DNA from 3 places in the Paraburkholderia sp. NPDC080076 genome. Region 3 is predicted to be linked to each of the others. Evidence: predicted binding sites of a transcription regulator. Region 3 holds the regulator's gene; each other region holds the start of a gene.
The links. Region 3 encodes LexA, which represses DNA repair genes until DNA is damaged. Its sites were predicted from a motif close to ACTGTATNNNNATACAGT; they were not measured.
Positions count from the first base shown of each region.

Region 1: a site for LexA is predicted at 1,577-1,594, ahead of ACQKRQ_RS19450 (ATP-dependent helicase). Genes of this name have one in related genera too.
Region 2: a site for LexA is predicted at 1,988-2,005, ahead of ACQKRQ_RS09265 (DUF5131 family protein). Genes of this name have one in related genera too.

Region 1 covers NZ_JBNNWQ010000004.1:532,981-539,585, forward strand. The annotation lists gene ACQKRQ_RS19450 (ATP-dependent helicase) at 1-1,535, opposite strand, end outside; gene ACQKRQ_RS19455 (hypothetical protein) at 1,773-2,036, opposite strand; gene ACQKRQ_RS19460 (hypothetical protein) at 2,136-2,588, opposite strand; gene ACQKRQ_RS19465 (RNA-binding S4 domain-containing protein) at 2,921-3,139, shown strand; gene ACQKRQ_RS19470 (MATE family efflux transporter) at 3,389-4,801, shown strand; gene panS (ketopantoate/pantoate/pantothenate transporter PanS) at 5,198-6,157, shown strand; gene ACQKRQ_RS19480 (phospholipase D family protein) at 6,491-6,605, shown strand, end outside.
Region 2 covers NZ_JBNNWQ010000002.1:419,053-425,657, forward strand. The annotation lists gene ACQKRQ_RS09260 (hypothetical protein) at 1-534, opposite strand, end outside; gene ACQKRQ_RS09265 (DUF5131 family protein) at 2,158-2,907, shown strand; gene ACQKRQ_RS09270 (three-Cys-motif partner protein TcmP) at 2,900-4,165, opposite strand; gene tcmP (three-Cys-motif partner protein TcmP) at 4,287-5,120, shown strand; gene ACQKRQ_RS09280 (protein-export chaperone SecB) at 5,347-5,865, opposite strand; gene ACQKRQ_RS09285 (helix-turn-helix domain-containing protein) at 5,846-6,361, opposite strand; gene ACQKRQ_RS09290 (hypothetical protein) at 6,364-6,605, opposite strand, start outside.
Region 3 covers NZ_JBNNWQ010000003.1:814,623-821,227, reverse strand. The annotation lists gene ACQKRQ_RS15950 (hypothetical protein) at 54-476, shown strand; gene ACQKRQ_RS15945 (ABC transporter permease) at 563-1,390, opposite strand; gene nodI (nodulation factor ABC transporter ATP-binding protein NodI) at 1,485-2,399, opposite strand; gene ACQKRQ_RS15935 (universal stress protein) at 2,688-3,152, shown strand; gene ACQKRQ_RS15930 (DUF2939 domain-containing protein) at 3,202-3,870, opposite strand; gene ACQKRQ_RS15925 (hypothetical protein) at 3,988-4,332, opposite strand; gene lexA (transcriptional repressor LexA) at 4,405-5,055, opposite strand; gene ACQKRQ_RS15915 (sulfate ABC transporter substrate-binding protein) at 5,369-6,409, shown strand; gene cysT (sulfate ABC transporter permease subunit CysT) at 6,548-6,605, shown strand, end outside.

The sequences.
Region 1 (6,605 bases), on a different contig from region 3:
TGGCGCCCGTACACGCTCGACATCAGCTTGACGAACGGATGCCAGTCTTCTTGTGCGCGAGCCGGCGCGGTGAAGGCGGCCAATGCGCCGCCGGCGGTGTCGGCGGGATTGCCGCTGCCCGCGCGAGCGACGATCTCGTCGAGCACCTTCGCCGCGGTGGCCGGCCCGACGCCCGGCAGCAACTGCACGACGCGAAAGCCGGCGACGCGGTCGCGCGGATTTTCCGCCCAGCGCAGCACGGCGAGCACGTCTTTCACGTGCACCGAATCGAGAAACTTCAACCCGCCGAACTTCACGAACGGAATGTTGCGCCGGGTCAGTTCGATCTCCAGCGCGGCGCTGTGATGCGCGGCGCGGAACAGCACCGCCTGCGACTTGAGCTTCATGCCCTGTTCGCGCGCTTCCAGCACTTGCTCGACGATGTAGCGTGCCTGGTCGGCTTCGTCGGCGACGGTCACGAGACGCGGGCGCTGCGCCGACGCCTTGTCGGTCCACAAATTCTTCGTGTAGCGCTCGCTGGCCAGTTCGATCACCGCGTTCGACGCCGCCAGGATCGGCGCGGTCGAGCGGTAATTGCGCTCGAGCGTGACCTGTTTGGCCGGCGGATCGAAGTGCGCGGGGAAATCGAGAATGTTGCGCACGGTCGCGCCGCGAAACGAATAGATCGACTGGGCGTCGTCGCCGACCACGGTCAGGCCGCGGCCGTCCGGCTTCAACGCGAGCAGGATCGACGCCTGCAAGCGGTTGGTGTCCTGATATTCGTCGACCAGTACGTGGTCGAAGCGCGCCGACAAGTCGGCGGCGATTCCCGGCTCGGCGGCCATGTGCGACCAGTAGAGCAGCAGGTCGTCGTAGTCGAGCACGCTCTGTTTCTGTTTCGCCTCGACGTAGGCCGCGAACAGCATGCGCAGATCGGCCTCCCATTCACGGCACCACGGGAACGCCTTGTCGAGCACCTGGCCGAGCGACGCGCCGGTGTTCACGACGCGCGAGTAAATCGCAAAGCACGTGCCCTTGGCCGGGAAACGCCGCTCTTTCGCCGACAAGCCGAGTTCGTGGCGCACGAGGTTCATCAGGTCGGCGGAATCCTCGCGGTCGTTGATCGTGAAGGCCGGCGCGAGGCCGATCAGATCCGCGTACTCGCGCAACAGCCGTGCGCCGACGCTATGGAAGGTGCCCGACCACGTCAGTCCTTGCGCCAACGCGGCTCGCGAACCGAGCGCCGCGCCGGCGATGCGTGTGACGCGCCGGGTCATTTCGAGCGCCGCGCGGCGCGAAAAGGTCAGCAGCAGGATGCGGCGCGGATCGGCGCCCTTCACCACCAGATTGGCGACCCGGTGCGCGAGCGTGTTGGTCTTGCCGGAACCGGCGCCCGCGATCACCAGTAGCGCGCCGAGCGGCGCGGTGGGCGTGTCGGCGCCGTAGTCGACGGCTTCGCGCTGCGCGTCGTTGAGCTTCGCCAGCCAGGCGGCGGTGTCGGACGTCGAGGACGTCGGGGACGGCGAGGGAGGCGCGGATTCGGCGACTGAGAGCACGATTGATTTGGGCGTTGGATGGATTCAGAGCGGCGACGCATACTGTATATCCATACAACTAGCGCAGACAAGCGACCCTTTTTTAGCCGCATGCACTGTCTGCATTTTCAAGCGGCCGCACGGGCGAAGACCAGCGCAAAAAATGGCCCGTCGCACGAATGCGCACGGGCCATCTTTCGCAGGCAGAACATCGCGAGGCGTTCATGCGCCCCGCGTCTGCCGCTGCCGCGAAGCCTGTTATTGCTTCTTCGCGTCCTTCAAATTAGCGTCGGCGCTGGCCTTGTCGGCGTCGGCCTGCGCGTCGGTCTTCTTCTTGTCGGCCTTGGCCTGCGCGACAGACGCCTTCTTGTCCGCCTTCGACTGTTCCTTGGCCGCCTTCTTGTCGGCATGGGTAACCGGCGCCGCGGCCGGATCGCTAGCCTGCGCGAACGCACCCGACGACAGGCAACCCGCGATCAAAGCGGCGACAAGCGTGGTCTTCGTGGACTGGGTAATGCTCATGCGATACCTCCGTTGAAACGAGATGCCCGGAACTGAAAGTCCGTTAAAGCGGCCGCGGCGGCAAACCGCGCCGCCACGCCGCTTGATCAAAACTCAGCGTTAGTGCTTGACGTCGGCGCCGTCCGACTGGTCACCCGTCTGGCCTTGCATGTTCATCTTCATCTCATTGTTGGCGGTCTGCTTATCCGCCTTCTGGTTGATCTTGGCGTCACGCACCTGTTCCTTGTACTGAACCTTGGCGGCCTTCTGCTGATCCTTCAGCTCCGCCTTGGATGCCTTCTTCGACGCACGATATTCGGCGTTAGCCTTCGCATTGGCGTCGCGCTTCTGCACCAGCGGATCGGTCGAGCCCGACGCCGTCAGACGCGTCGGCGGCGGCGTCACCGGTTGCACGCCCTGCGCGGCAGGGGCGGTCGCGGTATCGGCGCCTTGCATCTGAACCTGCGGCTGGCCGTCCGTACCCGCTGCCGGTTGCGCGGTCTGCGCAAGCGCGGCCGTGGAAGCAAGAGCCGTAAGGGCGGTACCGATCAGAAGCGTACGAATCTGGGTCATGGCTAATCCTCTCTAAAGTTGTTGTGACGCGGGCGACCTGTCCGGCGCTGCGCATTTGAGCCGCTGCATTTGAGTCACTGCATGAGCGCGCTCTGCGTGCCTCGCCCGGTCTGCTCGCTGCCAGATAAAAATCCAGCAGGCTTTCCCTACTGATCTGCACTTTACGAGTGAAGTTCGTGTTTTACGACCGTCGTTACGGAACGTTTCACTTTCTGACAATCACATAACATCTGCTTGCAGATGCTCACACGACGACGGCGCACACCGCGAACTTCATCCAGGGCAAGCTTCTGGCTTATGATGCGAACCCTTTGCCTGAAGGTGCAAACGCCATGCCCAACCTCGATTTCACGCTCACCGGCGACTACGTCGAACTGCACAATCTCCTGAAGATAACGGGGCTGGCGGACAGCGGCGGGTCGGCAAAAATGATGGTCGCGGACGGTGCGGTCACCGTCGACGGCCGGCTCGAAACGCGTAAAACCTGCAAGATTCGCGCGGGTCAGGTCGTGCTGCTCGGCGATACGCGGATCGCAGTCCACGAGGCTTGACACGCGGCCCGTCGCCCGCAGTCCGAGAACTCGGAGCAACGCGCGCACCAAAATCGTGCCTCTTCCATCGACATCGCCGCGCCCAAGCAATAAGCTGTCAGTTTCGACAAACAAACAATCGGCTGACATACCCGGCTGGCGCCTGCCTCATGCATTCGCCGAGGCTCATCGAGCCGCCGCCCTCGCCTGCGCCCGCGCGCTCGTCGCGCCCGCCGTCGCGCTGTCGCCACTTCCGCCGCCAAGCGCTCCATGACTCAATCCGGCATCACCCGGGTGGCCGCCCGGCCGCCGACCCTGACCCGCCACGCGGCGGATACCGCGCGGCTCGCCGCGCCGCTCGCCATCGCGCAACTCTCGCAAATGGCGATGGGCGTCACCGACACGATCCTGCTCGGTTCGCTCGGCCCGGACGCGCTCGCGGCCGGCGGCCTCGGCGCGAACCTGTTTTTCGTGGTGGTCACGCTGCTGCAAGGCGTGCTGACCTCGGTCAGCGTGAGCGTGTCGCACGCGCGCGGCGCTCAGGACGAAGGCCGCGTGCCGCACATCTACTGGACCGGCTTTGTGCTGTCCGTGCTGCTGTCGGTGCCGGCGTTCTTCCTGCTCTCGTTCGCCACGCCGATCCTGCTCGCTTTCGGCGAACCCGTGCTGCTCGCGCACAACGTCGGCGAATATGCGGCGGTGCTGCGCTGGGGCGCGCTCGGCAGCCTGATCGGGGTCGGCCTGATGCGCTCTTTCCTGCCGGCGATCGGCGCGGCCAAACGGCTATTGTGGGTGTCGCTGGTGAGCGTCGGCGTGAACGGTTTTCTCAATTACGGCCTGATTCACGGCGTCTATGGCCTGCCGCGGCTCGGCTTTCTCGGCTCGGCCGCCGCGACCTCGATCACCGTCTGGTTGAGCGCGCTCGTGTTGATGGCGCTGTTGCATTTGCGCCCGCGCTATCGCCATTTCGTCGTCGCCACGCGGCCTGACGTGCCGCTGATGGGCGAACTGTTCGGCATCGGCTGGCCGGTCGCGATCACCTACGGCGTAGAGTCGACGCTCTTTCTCGCCACCGGCCTGATGGTCGGCCTGCTAGGCGAGTCGCAACTGGCCGCGCATCAGATTGCGTTGAATGTGGCCTCGGTGGCCTTCATGGTGCCGCTCGCGATCGGCCAGGCGGCCAACGTGCGCGTCGGCTTCTGGTCCGGCGCCGGCCAGCCGCTCGCCGCGCGCCACGCCGGTTTTGTCGCGCTCGCGCTCGGCGTCGCCTTCATGACGCTGTCGGGCCTCGTGCTGATCGCCGCGCCGCACTGGATCGTCGGCCTCTATCTGCATCTCGACGATCCGGCCAACGCCGCCACGGTCACGCTCGCGAGTTCGCTGCTCGGCGTGGCGGCGATCTTCCAGATCGTCGATGGCATGCAGACGGTCGGCTCCGGCTGTCTGCGCGGCCTGAAAGACACCCGCGTACCGATGATCGCCGCCGCCTTCGGCTACTGGGTGATCGGTTTTCCGACCGGCTACACGCTGGCGTTTCACTTCGGCCTCGGCGCGCGCGGTTTGTGGTGGGGACTCGCGGCAGGCCTAGCGAGCGTCGCGCTGCTGATGACGCTGCGCTTTCATAAACTGAGCTTGCGGCGCGTGCCGGCCACGTCTAGCGTGTCGCCGGTTAAATCCGCCTGAAGCCGAGCTTGTGGCGCGTATTCGCTGCGCTCGCCACGCCGCCGGGCAAACGCGTTCAAAGCTGAACCAACGCCGCAGTCCACCCACGCTCGCCACACCGCCCGCCAATCCCGTTTGAACGATGCCCGGCTGGTTGCACGCGCAACCATCGGCGCACGGGAAATACGCCGCGAACGGTAAAATGCAGCGTTCCGGCCAATGGACGCGCACCCGCGCCCATGTGCCGAAAACCCGCTCGCGCGCCTCAAAAAGGCCAGCGCCGCCCGAAGGCTCATCACCCGCCATCAAGGCTTGCCGCTCTCACGCGGCAGACTCTCGCAAGCGCGCCGCCGCCGGTGGCGCGCCGCTCGACCGACCCTGCTTCTCGCGCTAAAACATAACCAAGGACCACACGTCATGCTTGCCCGCGTCACCCGTCTTTTCCCGCTCTGGGCCGTGCTCGTTTCGATTGCCGCGTACTTTTCGCCCGCCTCGTTCTCCGGCATCGCGCCGCACGTCACCACGCTTCTGACGATCATCATGCTGGCGATGGGCGTCACGCTCTCCGTCGCCGATTTCCAGCGAGTCTTCACGCGGCCCGCGCCGGTGATCGCCGGCATCGTGCTGCACTATCTCGTCATGCCTCTGGCCGCCTGGGTGATCGCCAAGGCGTTGCGCATGCCGCCGGATCTCACCGCCGGCATGGTGCTGGTCGGTAGCGTGGCAAGCGGCACGGCGTCGAACGTGATGATCTATCTGGCACGCGGCGACGTGGCGTTGTCGGTGACGATCAGCGCGCTGTCGACGCTGGTCGGCGTCTTCGCGACGCCGCTGCTCACGCGTCTTTATGTGGACGCGTCGATCGCCGTCGACGTACACGGCATGCTGATGAGCATCCTGCAGATCGTCGCGTTGCCGATCGTGGTCGGCCTGATCGTCAATCATCTGTTCGGCAAGATCGTGCGCAAGATCGAACCGATCCTGCCGTTGATTTCGATGGTCGCGATCGTGCTGATCATCGGCGCGGTGGTGGGCGGCACACAGAAGAGCATCGCGTCGGTCGGCCTCGTGGTGATGATGGGCGTGGTGCTGCATAACGGCATCGGTTTGCTCGGCGGGTATTGGGGCGGCCGTCTGCTCGGTTTCGACGAAGCCGTGTGCCGCACGCTCGCGATCGAAGTGGGCATGCAGAACTCGGGCCTCGCCGCGACGCTCGGCAAGCTCTATTTCACGCCGATCGCGGCCTTGCCTGGCGCGTTGTTTTCGGTGTGGCACAACCTCTCGGGCTCGCTGCTCGCCGGGTACTGGGCGGGACGTCCCGCGAAAGGCTCCACGCATATGGATGGCGAGCGGGTGTTGAACGCCGAACGCGGGTAACAGCAAGCCGCGAGGCGCGCCGCGCGTGTCGCGATTACTTCACGACCCCGACGCGTGCAGCGTGCACGATCGGCATTCAATAGCAGCTTCTGCCGGTGCGTCCACGACGTATCGGCAGAGAGCGCAACGCGCGCAGTCGAACGCGAAAGTCCCGTCGCCGCGACCGCGTGCAAGAACGAAAGCCCATCGGCCTGATTCCCCTTAGAATGCATTTCTCGACAGCGTGAGCCAGTCACGCGCTGTCGCCATGAGAAGCCTGCAAACTAGGGGAAAAGCGTGCCGTCGCATCAAGATCAAAGCTGGGCCGCACTGAAACGCACGTGCGCGTTTAGCATGCCCCGAAGGAAGTCCCCTTGGGGGACAACGAGACAATTCTTCCTGCTGTGTTGCGCAACGGTATTTTTGACTGCCTGCGCGACCAGGCCGCCCGCCACCGCATTCGACCGCG
Region 2 (6,605 bases), on a different contig from region 3:
ATTTGATACCGGCCAGCCGCGCAGGAGTTCGACTTGCTCCGGGTCAACGTTCCTCCCCTCAAACTCTTTCCTGCTCGCGTCCCAAAATGGCGTTGGACCCTTCGTGCTGACGGAGCCGAACGCCTCTTGCGACATAGTGTTTGTCTCAACCGCGATAGCCCGCAATCGGGTCAGAAGGTTGGCGCGCATCTTGTCTGTCGCAAAAACGAACTTCTCTGAATACAGGGCTCCGCCGCAGTCCTGGAGTACGTACCGGGGACTTAGCTTTCCGGCACGAACCCTTAGTCGTTGCCCCGTAATCGCGAGATACCCATCAAGAAGGCGAAGAACTGTACGTCCCAAACTTTGGTAAGGGCGGTCCCAAGCACCGATAACTTCAGACATTAGCTGTAGTGCGGCTGGCCCGATATAACTTAAAGGTCGGTCGCTGTACCAGCGGACATCGCGGAAAATTGCCGGCGAGCGGAGCATTCTCTCACCGCGCGAAATATGAACCGCCTGATGCGGCAACTCCGAGGTTTCTACGAGATGCATTTCGTGCGCTCCTTTTTCAACGCAGCTCGCTATTGGCTAGCAAGCCACTGGAGGCCCCATGGACCTGGAGGAATGAGAGCACACATTTCTTCAAAAACTAATATTATTGGTTTTTTACACTACATTTTGGCGTAAACGTTGAACAAATATACAGTAGGTGTATTGGAATCAACACACTGTAGATTTGCCTTGCTTACTCGTCACGGAAACGACCGCACGGCCCGTTCGTCCGCAGGGAGAACCTCGACTTTCAGCCCAACCACGCGGAAGCTCGGGGGTGCGGCTTACCTTTTGCCGAGACCCCAGGCCGAGAATTATTTTGAGCCGGACGACAGCCAATGAGTAAAAAGGCGTCAAACGTCCCTCGCTAAGAAGAGGAATGTTGTCTCCGCGAACCCCGGTATTTGGCGCGGCTACTTCCGCTTCCCCGACTGCATCGGCCGGCAGAATCGACGACAGTTCACAGCCCTGCGCTCGATGTGAGTGGACGCAACTTGCGTTCCGAAGCATGTAGGTCGATGTTCGTGGAATTCATCGCCCGAAACGCGACATCATTTAAATGCCGGCGCCCCAGTTCGGGGCTGACCGGTCTGTAGCGGCCGGAGTGACGCATCCGGGCCGGTCGTCTTTTACTGCAAAGCGCCAATGACCTTAGATGTATGTCAGGCGGATGCTGTTTCCGTCGCAGATGACGAACTCACTTCGAAGTGACCTACGAGCAAAGGCAGCGGCAGCAAAGGAGGGCAGACAGGTAGCGGGCAGTCCGTCGGAGGTGGTTCGAAGGCAGGCAGCCCCGGCCGAGGTCGGGCAGGTACCGGGTTTGTCGGCGGTAATCGGCCGAGCACGACAGGCGCAAAGTCCGGTGGCAACCGAGGCAACGCGACGCCGGCTGGCGGCAAAAGTAACAACCCATGGGGGCAGCCCTCGACGCGAAAGCGGACTCGCCCCTGAAAGAGCGAAGACAGAGACCAACGCCGTTCGCTCGCGCGATACCCCGTCGGCGCGTGCTGGATGGCGCAACCTCCAAACAACCCATTGCGCAATCACGGGCGAGGCCCTGCCTCGCCCGCCTGCCGTCGTACGACGACCCAATGAACTTCCACCCTTCCTATGCGGCGCGCCGCTTTCCGCTGCTCATCAACGCGTCGAGCTCGTCAAACCAGCTCCTCGTGTGACTCAACCGTGCACGATGGATGCCGACCGCGAGGATTTCTGCCTTCGTGAACTGGGAGACCGTTAGCCTGCCGCATCGTCTTCGTGTTGCTATGAACGTGTGTCGGGTTCCGTGAGCCAACATGGCCGATATAAATTGTCTCGCCTCATCGCCGGGCGCTCAGTCGAACATCGCGGCAGCATCGGGTGAACTCGTCTGTTTCGGCTCTCAGTGACTTTGGTTGCCCAAGCGTCCGAAGCGTAGCCCGGCCCGGTAGTAGACAATCATATCTCCCAAACTACTGTATAAATATACAGTAATCATTCTATACTACGAAGGCAAAACTGCGAGGAGTCGTGTGTCGTCGCTCACGAGCATCGAGAAAACGGGAGCACATGACAGAAGCATGGCTATTTCGTAGCGCCCGCAGGAAGCCCGATAAAATCGCAACCAAATAGAGAGGTCGAATAATGAGCGGTGGGCAAAGCAAGATTGAGTGGACCGAGCGCACGTGGAACCCAACGGTGGGCTGCACGAAAATCTCCAAGGGCTGCAAGAACTGTTATGCAGAAAGCATGGCGAAGCGCCTGCACGCCATGGGCACGCCTGGCTATGAGAACGGATTCAAGCTGAATATTCTGCCTGGTCGCCTCGACGAGCCGTTGAAGCGCAAAAGCCCGACGGTGTACTTCGTCAACTCGATGTCCGACCTGTTTCACCGCTCCGTCCCGGACGCCTACATCACGCGGGTGTTCGACTCTATTCGAGCATGTCCGCAACACACCTTCCAGATTCTCACGAAGCGTGCAGAACGCCTGGCGAGCTACTGCAGTCGTCGAGACATTCCGGCGAATGCTTGGCTCGGTGTGACCGTTGAGGACCGCAAGTATGGGGTACCCCGTATCGATGAGTTGCGCGAGGTTGAAGGCGGCGTACGCTTCCTGTCAGTCGAGCCTCTCCTCGAGGACCTTGGCACCTTGAATCTTGAGAACATCGACTGGGTTATCGTCGGTGGGGAATCTGGTCCAAAGGCTCGTCCGATGCGCGAAGAGTGGGTGCAAAACGTCAAGGTCCAGTGTGAGGAGCAAGGCGTGAAGTTCTTCTTCAAGCAATGGGGCACGTGGGGCCGCGATGGCGTGCGCCGCTCGAAGGGCGCGAATGGCCGGCTCCTCGAAGGTCGGACTTGGGACGACATGCCCGAGCGCGTACTGCTTACCTGAAGAAGCGCCGCTGGGGCGAGTATTCGATGACGTCGGATGCGTTGTAGTGCTTTGACGGCCGCCGCTTTCTGTCTTCCTTGTTCGACACCACGATATTGCCCGCGGCGTGCAAACCCCGGATGACCATTTGCAGTCGCGTTTCGTCGGCGATAGTGTTCGAGATATGTTCGGTCAACAATTGCCGCACGGTGAGCGGTTCCTGTCGGCCCGACAATACCCGGCCGAGGTCGTCCTTCAACGTCTCGATGCAGAGCTCTGCGCCCCCGGCGTCGAAGAGGATGGACTGACCGGTATGTTGCTCATCCCGTTTCGGGTCATAGCCGAGCATGAAGAGCCCGGGCTCGAGCTCGTGTCCGAACTCGCTCGAATGCTCCCAGTGTAGCGACTTCATCACGTCGTGAGCTTTGTACTGCCGCGACAGATGCACAAGCCAGTAGCTCCAGGGATTCGCCGAGTCTGGTCGGACAAAGAACAACGTCATGAACGGCGCGCCTGTTTCCGCTTTGATGCCGTGCGCAACGTAGCGCTGGAGCGCTGCCCGGCCATGCTCCGCCTTGATTTGGCCTAGCTGGGCCCAAGGGATGTACTGCTCGATGCCGATGCCCCGGACAGCCTTGCGATTCGCCTCTCTATCACTGATGTACGTAAGGAGCGAGTCGACATTGAAGGTCATGATGACCTCGGCGTTCGGCAGCTCCGTCATCAGCCATCGAAGCTTGTCCATCGGAACGGCGTTGTAGCTGTACTGGTCGAGCAGAAAAATCGCCCGGTTACCGCCTTTGCGCTCTTTGATGCGCCTGACGATTCCCTGCAGTTGTTCCAGAAAGCCACCTTTCAGCACTTTGGACCGCGCGAAGTCCTGTTGCGAGACGGCGCCTCCGGCGCGCCGTTTCTCCAGATGTTGAACCAGATACTCCGCGGATTCCGGCTTCTTCTCCACGAAGAAAAACTCGGCATCGACCTCGCGCGGCGTACGCCGCCCAACATTCACGTTGGCACGTGCCAAGTATGCGCCGCGCATCATAAGTAATGGCGTGCCGTCGACGGACTCGGCTTTGTCGTTAAGGTATTCCCCCCCACCAGCGAACCCGTCCACTAACGTCAAAGTTAGTTTTGGCATGGTCGGCATACTCATTAGAGTTTCGATGTACTGTTGAACGTACTGTTCGACAATCGAATGCTTGACGGCACTGTGCTGGTCGAGAATCGGCGGAGGATGCCCAACCTGCCAGAAATATTTGTCTTCTGTCTTCGCCATTTTTGGTGTTATGTGGCCTTTTGGTCTCGCTAAAGATTATCAGGTTTTAGTAAATTTTTCGAAATAACGGCATACTGTTTGGCCTCTCCACTGAGCCCCCAAAACGAGAAAAAGCGTGGCCATGAAACACGACGACGAGATTGTCATCGACCCGGCTGACGGTCTGCCGGTCATGAAGGTTGGTCCCTGGTCGGAAGACAAGCATGTTGCACTGTCACGTTATGTCGACGCGGCTCGGAAGGCTCGGGCGAAGTGGCCTTATGCCTCGTTTATAGACCTTTTTGCTGGTCCCGGGCGGGTTCTGAATCGTGAGTCTGGGGTTATATCTGATGGCGGCGTGCTGTCTGCGTGGCGCATGTCAGAACGCGGTGGCGCGCCGTTCAACCAGATATTCATCGCCGATGCCAATGCGGAAAGCGTGGAGGCATGTTCGGCGCGACTTCGCGGCGCAGGCGCCAAGGTGCAGGCGTATGTGGGTAGCGCGTCCAAGACCGTCGACCTTGTGCTCGGAAAGCTTCCGCGGGGACTGCATTTCGCATTCCTCGACCCATTCAACATCGAGCACCTCGACTTCGAGATTATTCGCAAGCTTGCTGCGCGGCCGAACATCGACCTGCTGATTCACTTCAGCGTGATGGACGTTCAGCGAAACATCGGCGGCGACTTCAATCTGGCCAGCTCGAGGTTGGATGCAGCCGCGCCGGGTTGGCGCAGCAAACTGCGGTTGCAAGATGTCCCCAAGCGCGAACAGGTAGGTGCGTATCTGGAATATTGGGAATCGCTCGTCACAGACCTGACCAAGATGCAGATTGCCCAGTCCAAGCCGCTATTCGTCAACATGAACAAGGGGCCGCTGTATCGCCTCATCCATCTTGCCCGTCATCCGCTCGCCACGAAGCTTTGGAATGACGCTGCGTTGCCGACGTCGCGCCAACAATCCCTTCCGGGGTTCTGACTTACATCGGCCCCTCTAATCACAGATGCCCGCCGAGCCATAGCCGCGCTTGAGGAGCATGGTGCGTCCTTTGCTTTAACTGACTCGAGCAGATTTGCGACTTGGCGCGACCCGCCGATGCCGAGAAATGAAAGGGCTCCGCACACTACGCAGAGCCCTTTGCTATTTGTCGTTCGGGACGCCTTGCTATGTTGGCCGCTGAGTTCCGTTTGGAGGTCGCGTGCGACTATGCTTCAGTCGTTTTCTTCCGTGACTTTTTCGGAGTTTGTGGTGCTGCTACTGCTGCTGCGGCAGTGGCCCGTTCCTGCGCAGGGAACAAGTTCAAAAAATTGACGGTGGGAAGCATCATTGGTCCTTGAGGGAAACGTCCCGTAAGGGTCAACAACTGCTCCCTGATTGCTCCATAGAGCACCGCCGAGCCATTTATGACGGCAAGCTTGTGTGCTTTCTTCTCGTCGTCCGCTGTTGCCTCGAAGAAACCTTCGGCTTCGACTTCGAAGGAATACGGGAAGGGCGTCTTTGCCTTCTTGGGCTTACACGTCAGACCAAGCTTCAATGCGAACCTGAAAGGGGAAGACTGCTCGGAAGGAGCCGAAACCTGAACGTTAGCGGAGAAGTCAACGCCATCAAAGCTTGGATATGGTCCGACTCCCGAGCTGGGCTGCGGGCGACCACCGTCGCCGGTCGCTTGAATCTCAAGCTTGTTGAAATGATAGTGTTGCAGGTCAAGAGGCGAGCGCTGCATCGTAGTAGTCCGTGTTTGCTGCCGTGAAGTCGACTTTGTAGAAGTTTTTCTGGGTATCGGAGAACCATGCTGGCCAAGCGTCTTCCGGACGGCAGCCTTGCGATGCAACGGTAGGCACTTCCTCAAGCTTCATGCCTCTGGAAACCACGTGTTTTTTGTCAAAGGAGAAGCGTTGCCAAGGTTGCATCGGTGCTCGCTCTGACTCAACCCGCGGTACTACGTCGAAGGTGTATCCCAAAGCCTTGAAAACAGCGTAAAGCGTGCGTAGCGTCAGGTTCTCTTTGCCCCCGAGCACTTTGCTCACGCGCGCTGGCTTCCAGTCCAGGTTTCGGGCGAGGTCGGCCCTTGTCCATCCGGCATGCATCATCAACGAGGAAAGATTTACCGCTACTTCTTGCGCCTTCAGTTCAAAGTCGAAATCCTCAGCCTGTGCTGCCTCAGCCAGCAACGATGCAAGGTCTCTACGTATGCTGGTGGATGATTTCGCTGCGCTCATGTCTATGGCTCCGTAACAAATCTGAACTGCTCGGCCTCTTCGGCGTCGATGAATTCTTTGACGGCTCGCTCCAAGTCGCGCTCCTGCGCTTTGGTGAGCCTGTCCTTATATTTCGGAAATGCATGGGTTAGCAAAATCAGCTTGTCCTGCCCATAGTAAAAGGTGACCCGCACGTCCCCTCTTCTTACTCGCCATACATCCCGCGTCTTGCCGTTGTAGTCGAACGAATGAGTCTTGTGACACT
Region 3 (6,605 bases):
GCGCTCGAATTCGCGTGCCATCCACAACAGAGCGATAGGACTCAGGACATCGAATGGCGCAACAAAAAACAAACCCAAAACTTGAGCAGGCGCTGACGCGCGGGGATCTCGCAATCCGTCAGGCGAATTCGGCGCGGGCCACGGCGTTGCTGCGCGCGTTGGGCAAGATGATCGTGGACGCGTCGGCGACGATCGGCGTGGAAGCCTTCACACTGATTCCCGACGGCGACAAGATCTACGATCCGGCCGATGGGCTGTGGCCGCAGGAACTGCAGATCTCGCTCGACGGTCCCGTCGAAGAAGCCGATCCGGACGAAGTGCGTACGGTCCGTCTGATCGCCGACGATCCGGGCACGGTGTTCCGGGTCGAGTGGCAGCGCGCCGACGGCAAGATCGGGCGTCAGGACGGCGGCCCATTCGCCACGGTGGCGTTTATCTCTGACGTGGACATTCCGTGGACGGACGACGAGGACTAAGCAAGCCCGGTTCGCGACAGGCGGTGATACCGGGTTGATTGCGGGTATCGGCGCCTGTGGTCCGTGGTTGTCGAAAGCCGGAAAACCTACTTCATCATCCGGCGCCGAAACAGAATCGCCGACACGATAAACCCGCCCACCGCATACGCGGCCAGCACGGCCACATGCCACAGCGCATTGTCGACGGGCCGGCCCAGCATGGCCGGCCGCATCAAGTCGACGGCATGCGCCAACGGCAACAGCTGGGTGGCGCCTCGCGCCACTGCGGGCAGTTGCGACACCGGAAAGAACACGCCGGATAGCAACAGCATCGGCGTCAACACCAGCGTCTGGTAAAACATGAAGAAGTCGTACGAAGGCGCAAGCGCCGTCACGACCATCGCGACGCTCGCAAACGCGAGCCCGGTCAGCACAATGACCGGCAACGCCAGCAGCATCGACGGAAAATTCGCGTAGCCCAATGCGCCGGCCACCAGCATGATCGCCGCGCCCGAGAGCACCGCCTTGCTGGCCGCCCAGATCACCTCGCCGAGCACGATGTCGCCGAGTGTCAGCGGCGTATGCATGATCGCTTCCCAGGTGCGCTGCACGTGCATGCGCGAGAAGCCCGAATACATTGACTCGAAACTCGCCGACATCATCACGCTAGAGGCCACCGTGCCCGCCGCGAGAAACGCGATATACGACACGCCGTCGACATGCCCCACCATCAGCCCCAGCCCGAAGCCGAGGCCGAACAGATAGATCATCGGATCGGCCAGGTTGCCGAACATCGAGGCGATCGCGAGCTTCTTCCACACCAGATAGTTGCGGCGCCACACGGCGATCCAGTTGCTTGCGTTCGCGGGAAAGGCGGCGAAGGCTTCCTGTTTCGACGGCGTATCACCCGGGGTTTCGTAAGTGCGTGCGTCCATTGCGTGTCTCGTGCGGTGTTCCTCTACGGAACTTCCTTTTGGGGTGTCTTTGTATCGGTAGCGCGTTGCGTGCGAGGCCGGTCTCGATGCGCCTCTAATCCTGCATCTCGCGCCCGGTGAGCCGCAGGAACACATCCTCCAGATTCGCCGGTCGATGCAGATAGCGCAGATCCGCGCGCTGCTTGAGCCGGGCATGCACCGGCTGCGCGTCGTTGACATAGCAGAACAGCGTCTCGCCGCTGATCTCCGTGCGCTCGACGAGCGGCGCCAGTTCATCGCGCAACGCCACCGGATCGGGCCCGAAGATCTCGATCACATCGCAACCGATCTCGGATGCGATCAACGCGCTAGGCGCGCCTTCCGCGATCTTGCGCCCTTCCTCGATCACGCACAGGCGGTGGCAGAGCCGTTCGGCTTCTTCCATGAAGTGCGTGGTCAGCAGAATGGTCTTGCCGCGCGCGAGCAAGGAGCGCAGCCGCTCCCAGATCAGATGCCGCGCCTGAGGATCGAGGCCGGTGGTCGGCTCGTCCATGATCAGCACATCGGGATCGTTGACGAGCGCGCGCGCCAACGTGAGGCGCCGCTTCATGCCGCCTGACAATTCGCTCACGCGCGCGTCCGCCTTGCTCTCGAGCCGCGCGAATTCGAGCAGCGACGGCACCATCGCGCGGCATTGCGCGGCGCTCAGGCCGAAGTAGCGGCCGAACACCAGCAGGTTCTCGCGCACCGTGAAGTCGGGATCGAGATTGTCGAACTGCGGCACCACGCCGACGCGCGCCCGCGCCACGCGCGCGCGGCCGGGGATCGGCTCGCCGCACAGACGGATCGTGCCCGCATCCGGCGCCGCGATGCCGAGCAACATGCGCAACGTGGTGGTTTTGCCCGCGCCGTTCGGGCCGAGCAGGCCGAAGCATTCGCCGGCGTTGACATGAAACGACAGTCCATCGACGACCGTTTTTTCGCCGTAGCTTTTTTTGACCTGATGAAATTCGATGGCGGCTTCGGGCATGGATCGAACGAGTCTCCGGGAAAAGACGTGAATGACGCGAATGGCCGGGGGAGGCCGCCTATTCTAGGGCATCGGCGGGACGCTGTTGGTTCACCCCCGACAGTCCGAAGCGGGTTTCTTGCGCTGCGGCATCGGCGCGCGGAGGACCCGCGGGCGGCTCACGCACCTGTTTAGGGCGTCGTTAAGGGGCAGTTAGCGCACAGTTAGCGTTTTCCATCCCTTGCAACCTGAATTGCGGCGCACCATGATTAATTCAGATCGCGCGTCCCGCGCGAAGGGAGAAAAATCATGGCGAGCTACCAGAAAATCCTGCTGTGCTACGACGGCTCGCGTGAAGGCCGCAAAGCACTACGTTGCGGCGCCGACCTGGCGTTGGATCTGAAAGCGGAAACGCACTTGTTGTCGGTCGTCGACATGCGTTCGAGCATTGCGCAAAGCGCGGGCCTGTTGACCGACGTGGCCTGCGGCAGTTTTGAAAAGACCGCGCGCGACATCCTGCAGGAAGGCGTGGACTGGCTCACGGAGCGAGGCGTGAGCGCCCAGGGGCATTTCGCGTTCGGCCATCCGATCGACGAGATTGCCAACCTCGCCAATGAATTGCATGTCGACCTGGTCGTGGTCGGCCACCGCTGCCGCACGGGTTTGTCGCGATGGTGGATGGGCGCGGGCAATACGCCGCTGCTCGACCGTGTCTCGTGCAGCATTCTGGTGGCGTGTTCTTCAGCGCAGGAGCAGCAGCAAGCGGCGGCTTGAGGCGGGCTAGTCACGTGACCGGCCGCCTCGGCCTGACGGCATCAGGTGATCACTCGTTCAGGTTGACCGCGGCCAGCTTCCACGTGAATACGCCCTCGCGCCGGAAGATCGCCGAGTAACGCGCGTCGCCGGCGCCATGCTGGTACGCGACGACGAACTCGTTGAGGCCGCGATAGCCCGCCGTGGTTTGCGGCGGTTGCGGTGGCGCGGAGTTGACATTGGCCGCGTTGCCGTTTGCGGGAGCTGCAGGCGCAGGTGCGGTCGCAGCGGCGTCCGGCGGATTATTCGCGGCCGGGGGCGCGGGTGGCCGCTCGCCCGGATCGCCGCGCGGCGGCATGCCGTTCAGCAAGGCCGCCACGCCGTCCGGTGTGGCATACGCATCCACGAGCGGACCGATCAACGCAACGCCGATCATCGCGCCAATGGCGGCCAATGGATTGCCGTTGCTGTGCGCGCCAAGCCGCCGTGTCAGCAAGCCGGCGACTTGCTCCTTCAGGCTCTCACGCAACGCGGGGAAGTCGACATACTGATTGACGGTTTGCGCGTCGCGCGCATCGGCCGCGCGTTTGAGATTATTCAGCGCGATGTACGGTGTCGCGTAAGCAAACCCCAGCGCGGCGATCACCACGATCACGATCAGCGTGACGATCAGCGGCCGGGTGGCGCCGCCATGCATGCCGCGCTTGCTGCCGCGTTTGGTACGTTTTGAAACTGCCATCGAGTGGGACTCTCCATCAGGTGTGATCTAACGTGGACCGCAGCCACGCGAAAACGATCCCACGCAATACATCTCTCGCTGTCCCGTTCAAGACCCCTCAAGACCCATCAAGACCCTTCAAGACTCGAACACCGCCCCATGCACGTTGGCTTCATCGGCGATGCAGCGGTCGATCATGCGGCAAACCGCGTCCATCGTGCCGACCATGATCAGACGCGACGGCCCGTGATAAACCCGCACCGGTGCGCGACGCGCCGGTTCCGCCGTATTCAAGCCCGAATTCAACGACACGCGGGCAAATGCCGGCATCGACGACGGCAGGCTCGGCGCGGCCTCGGGCGAGTCGAACAGCGACGGCGTGCCGAGCGTGGCCGCCTCGATCAATGAGCAGGGCACCAGCTTGCGAAGATGGCGCAGACGACCGAACTGGCGAAAGGGCAGCAGGCGGGCAAGACGTTCCATGAGACTCTCCAGGCGATGCAACGTTGATGCGGCGTTGGCGCGGCTTCTTATTTTGTCGAACGGGCGAGAGGGTTAAAACTCGCCGGGGCGGATCAGCCCCACGGCGATACCCTCCAGCGCGAACTCCGCACTGCCGGTTTCAACGAAGATGTTTTCGTAATCGGGATTCTCGGCGATCAGCTCGAGCCCGTTCGGCCTGCGCTTCAGGCGCTTGACCGTGACGTCGTCACCAAGCCGGGCAATGATGATCTGGCCGTCTTTGGCTTCGCTGCGCTTTTGCACCGCGAGCAGGTCGCCGTCGAAGATGCCCGCGTCGCGCATGGACAGCCCGCGCACCTTCAACAGGTAGTCGGGCTTGCTCGAGAACAGCGCCGGGTCGCACGCATAGTGCTGCGAGATATGTTCCTGCGCGAGGATCGGGCTGCCCGCGGCAACCCGCCCGATGAGCGGCAGCGACAGTTGCATGATGCTGGCGTGCGGCAGCGTGAACTGGTGCGGCGAGTCTTCCGGGCCGGCCAGCAGGCGAATGCCGCGCGATGCGCCGGCCGCGAGTTCGATCACGCCCTTGCGAGCCAGCGCGCGCAGATGTTCTTCTGCCGAGTTGGCCGAGCTGAAACCTAGCTCGGCGGCGATCTCCGCGCGGGTGGGCGGAAAGCCGGTGCGTTCGATAGCCCTGCGGATCAGATCGAAAACCTGCTGCTGTCGTGCGGTGAGTTTGGTCATGGCGCCACTGTATGTATGAACAGGTGACTGTATTTTTATACAGTATTCGGCGCAATTCAAGCTTTACTTTAAGTTCGGGGTGAAGGGTGTCGTTCCAGCGCCGTCAAGCGACGCTCAAACACCCGTTTTCGTGCCGCAACGCCTTATCCAGCTGTCATTACCACTTTTGCGTATTAAAGAATGAAGAAACATTATTTTTAATGATGAAAGCCCTTCGATAGACTGGCCTCCAGTTGGCGCTCATGTGCACGTGACCGCGACGTAAAAAGACACCACACGCTGTTTCAGCGGACACAACGCGGAGAAAGTTGACATGGATCACCAAGGTACGGGGCTGGCAGGCAGGACGAAAAAACTGATCGCGGCGCTCGCATTGGGCGCGGCGGGCGCGCTCGGCGTGATGGCGCAGGCGCACGCCGCCGACACGACGCTGCTGAACGTGTCCTACGACCCGACGCGCGAGCTGTATCAGGACGTCAACCAGGCGTTCGGCAAGGAATGGAAGGCGAAGACGGGCGAGACGATCACCTTCAAGCAGTCGCACGGCGGCTCGGGCGCCCAGGCGCGCTCGGTGCTCGACGGCCTGCAGGCCGACGTGGTGACGCTGGCGCTTGCATACGATATCGACGCACTGGCCAGCAAGGGTTTGCTGGACAAGGGCTGGCAGAAGCGCTTGCCGGATAACGCGTCGCCGTACACGTCGACGATCGTGTTTCTGGTGCGCAAGGGCAACCCGAAGCACATCAAGGATTGGGACGATCTGACCAAGCCGGGCGTGTCGATCGTCACGCCGAATCCGAAGACTTCGGGCGGCGCGCGCTGGAACTACCTCGCGGCCTGGGCGTATGCCGAGCATCAACCGGGCGGCAATGATCAGAAGGCCAAGGAATTCGTCGGCAAGCTCTATAAGAACGCCGGCGTGCTGGATTCGGGCGCGCGTGGCGCGACCACCAGCTTCGTGCAACGCGGTATCGGCGACGTGCTGATCGCGTGGGAAAACGAAGCGTTTCTGTCGCTGAAGGAATTTGGTCCGGAGAAGTTCGAGATCGTGGTGCCGTCGGTCAGCATTCTGGCGGAGCCGCCGGTCGCCGTGGTGGACAAGGTCGTCGACAAGCACGGCACGCGCAAGGTCGCCGAAGCGTATCTGAACTTCCTGTATAGCGAGCAAGGGCAGGAGATCGCAGCGAAGAACTTCTACCGTCCGCGTTCGAACAAGGTGCCGGCTGAGCTGACCGCCAAGTTTCCGAAGCTGAAGCTGTACACGGTGGACGATTCGTTCGGCGGCTGGGCCAACGCGCAGAAGACGCACTTTGCCGACGGCGGCGTGTTCGATTCGATCTATCAACCGCAATAAGACTGCCGATGCCGGCACCGGCATAGGCAACGAAGCGGCGCGGCAACGCGTCACTCCCGAGCGCGCCCATGGGCGCGCTTTTGGCCGCCAGGGCCCGGCGGCCAGCAACACGAGCATCAACCTGAACGAGTAACGAGCATGACGACGTTGACCTTCCGAAAACCGAGCGCGTTGCCCGGTTTTGGCCTGACACTCG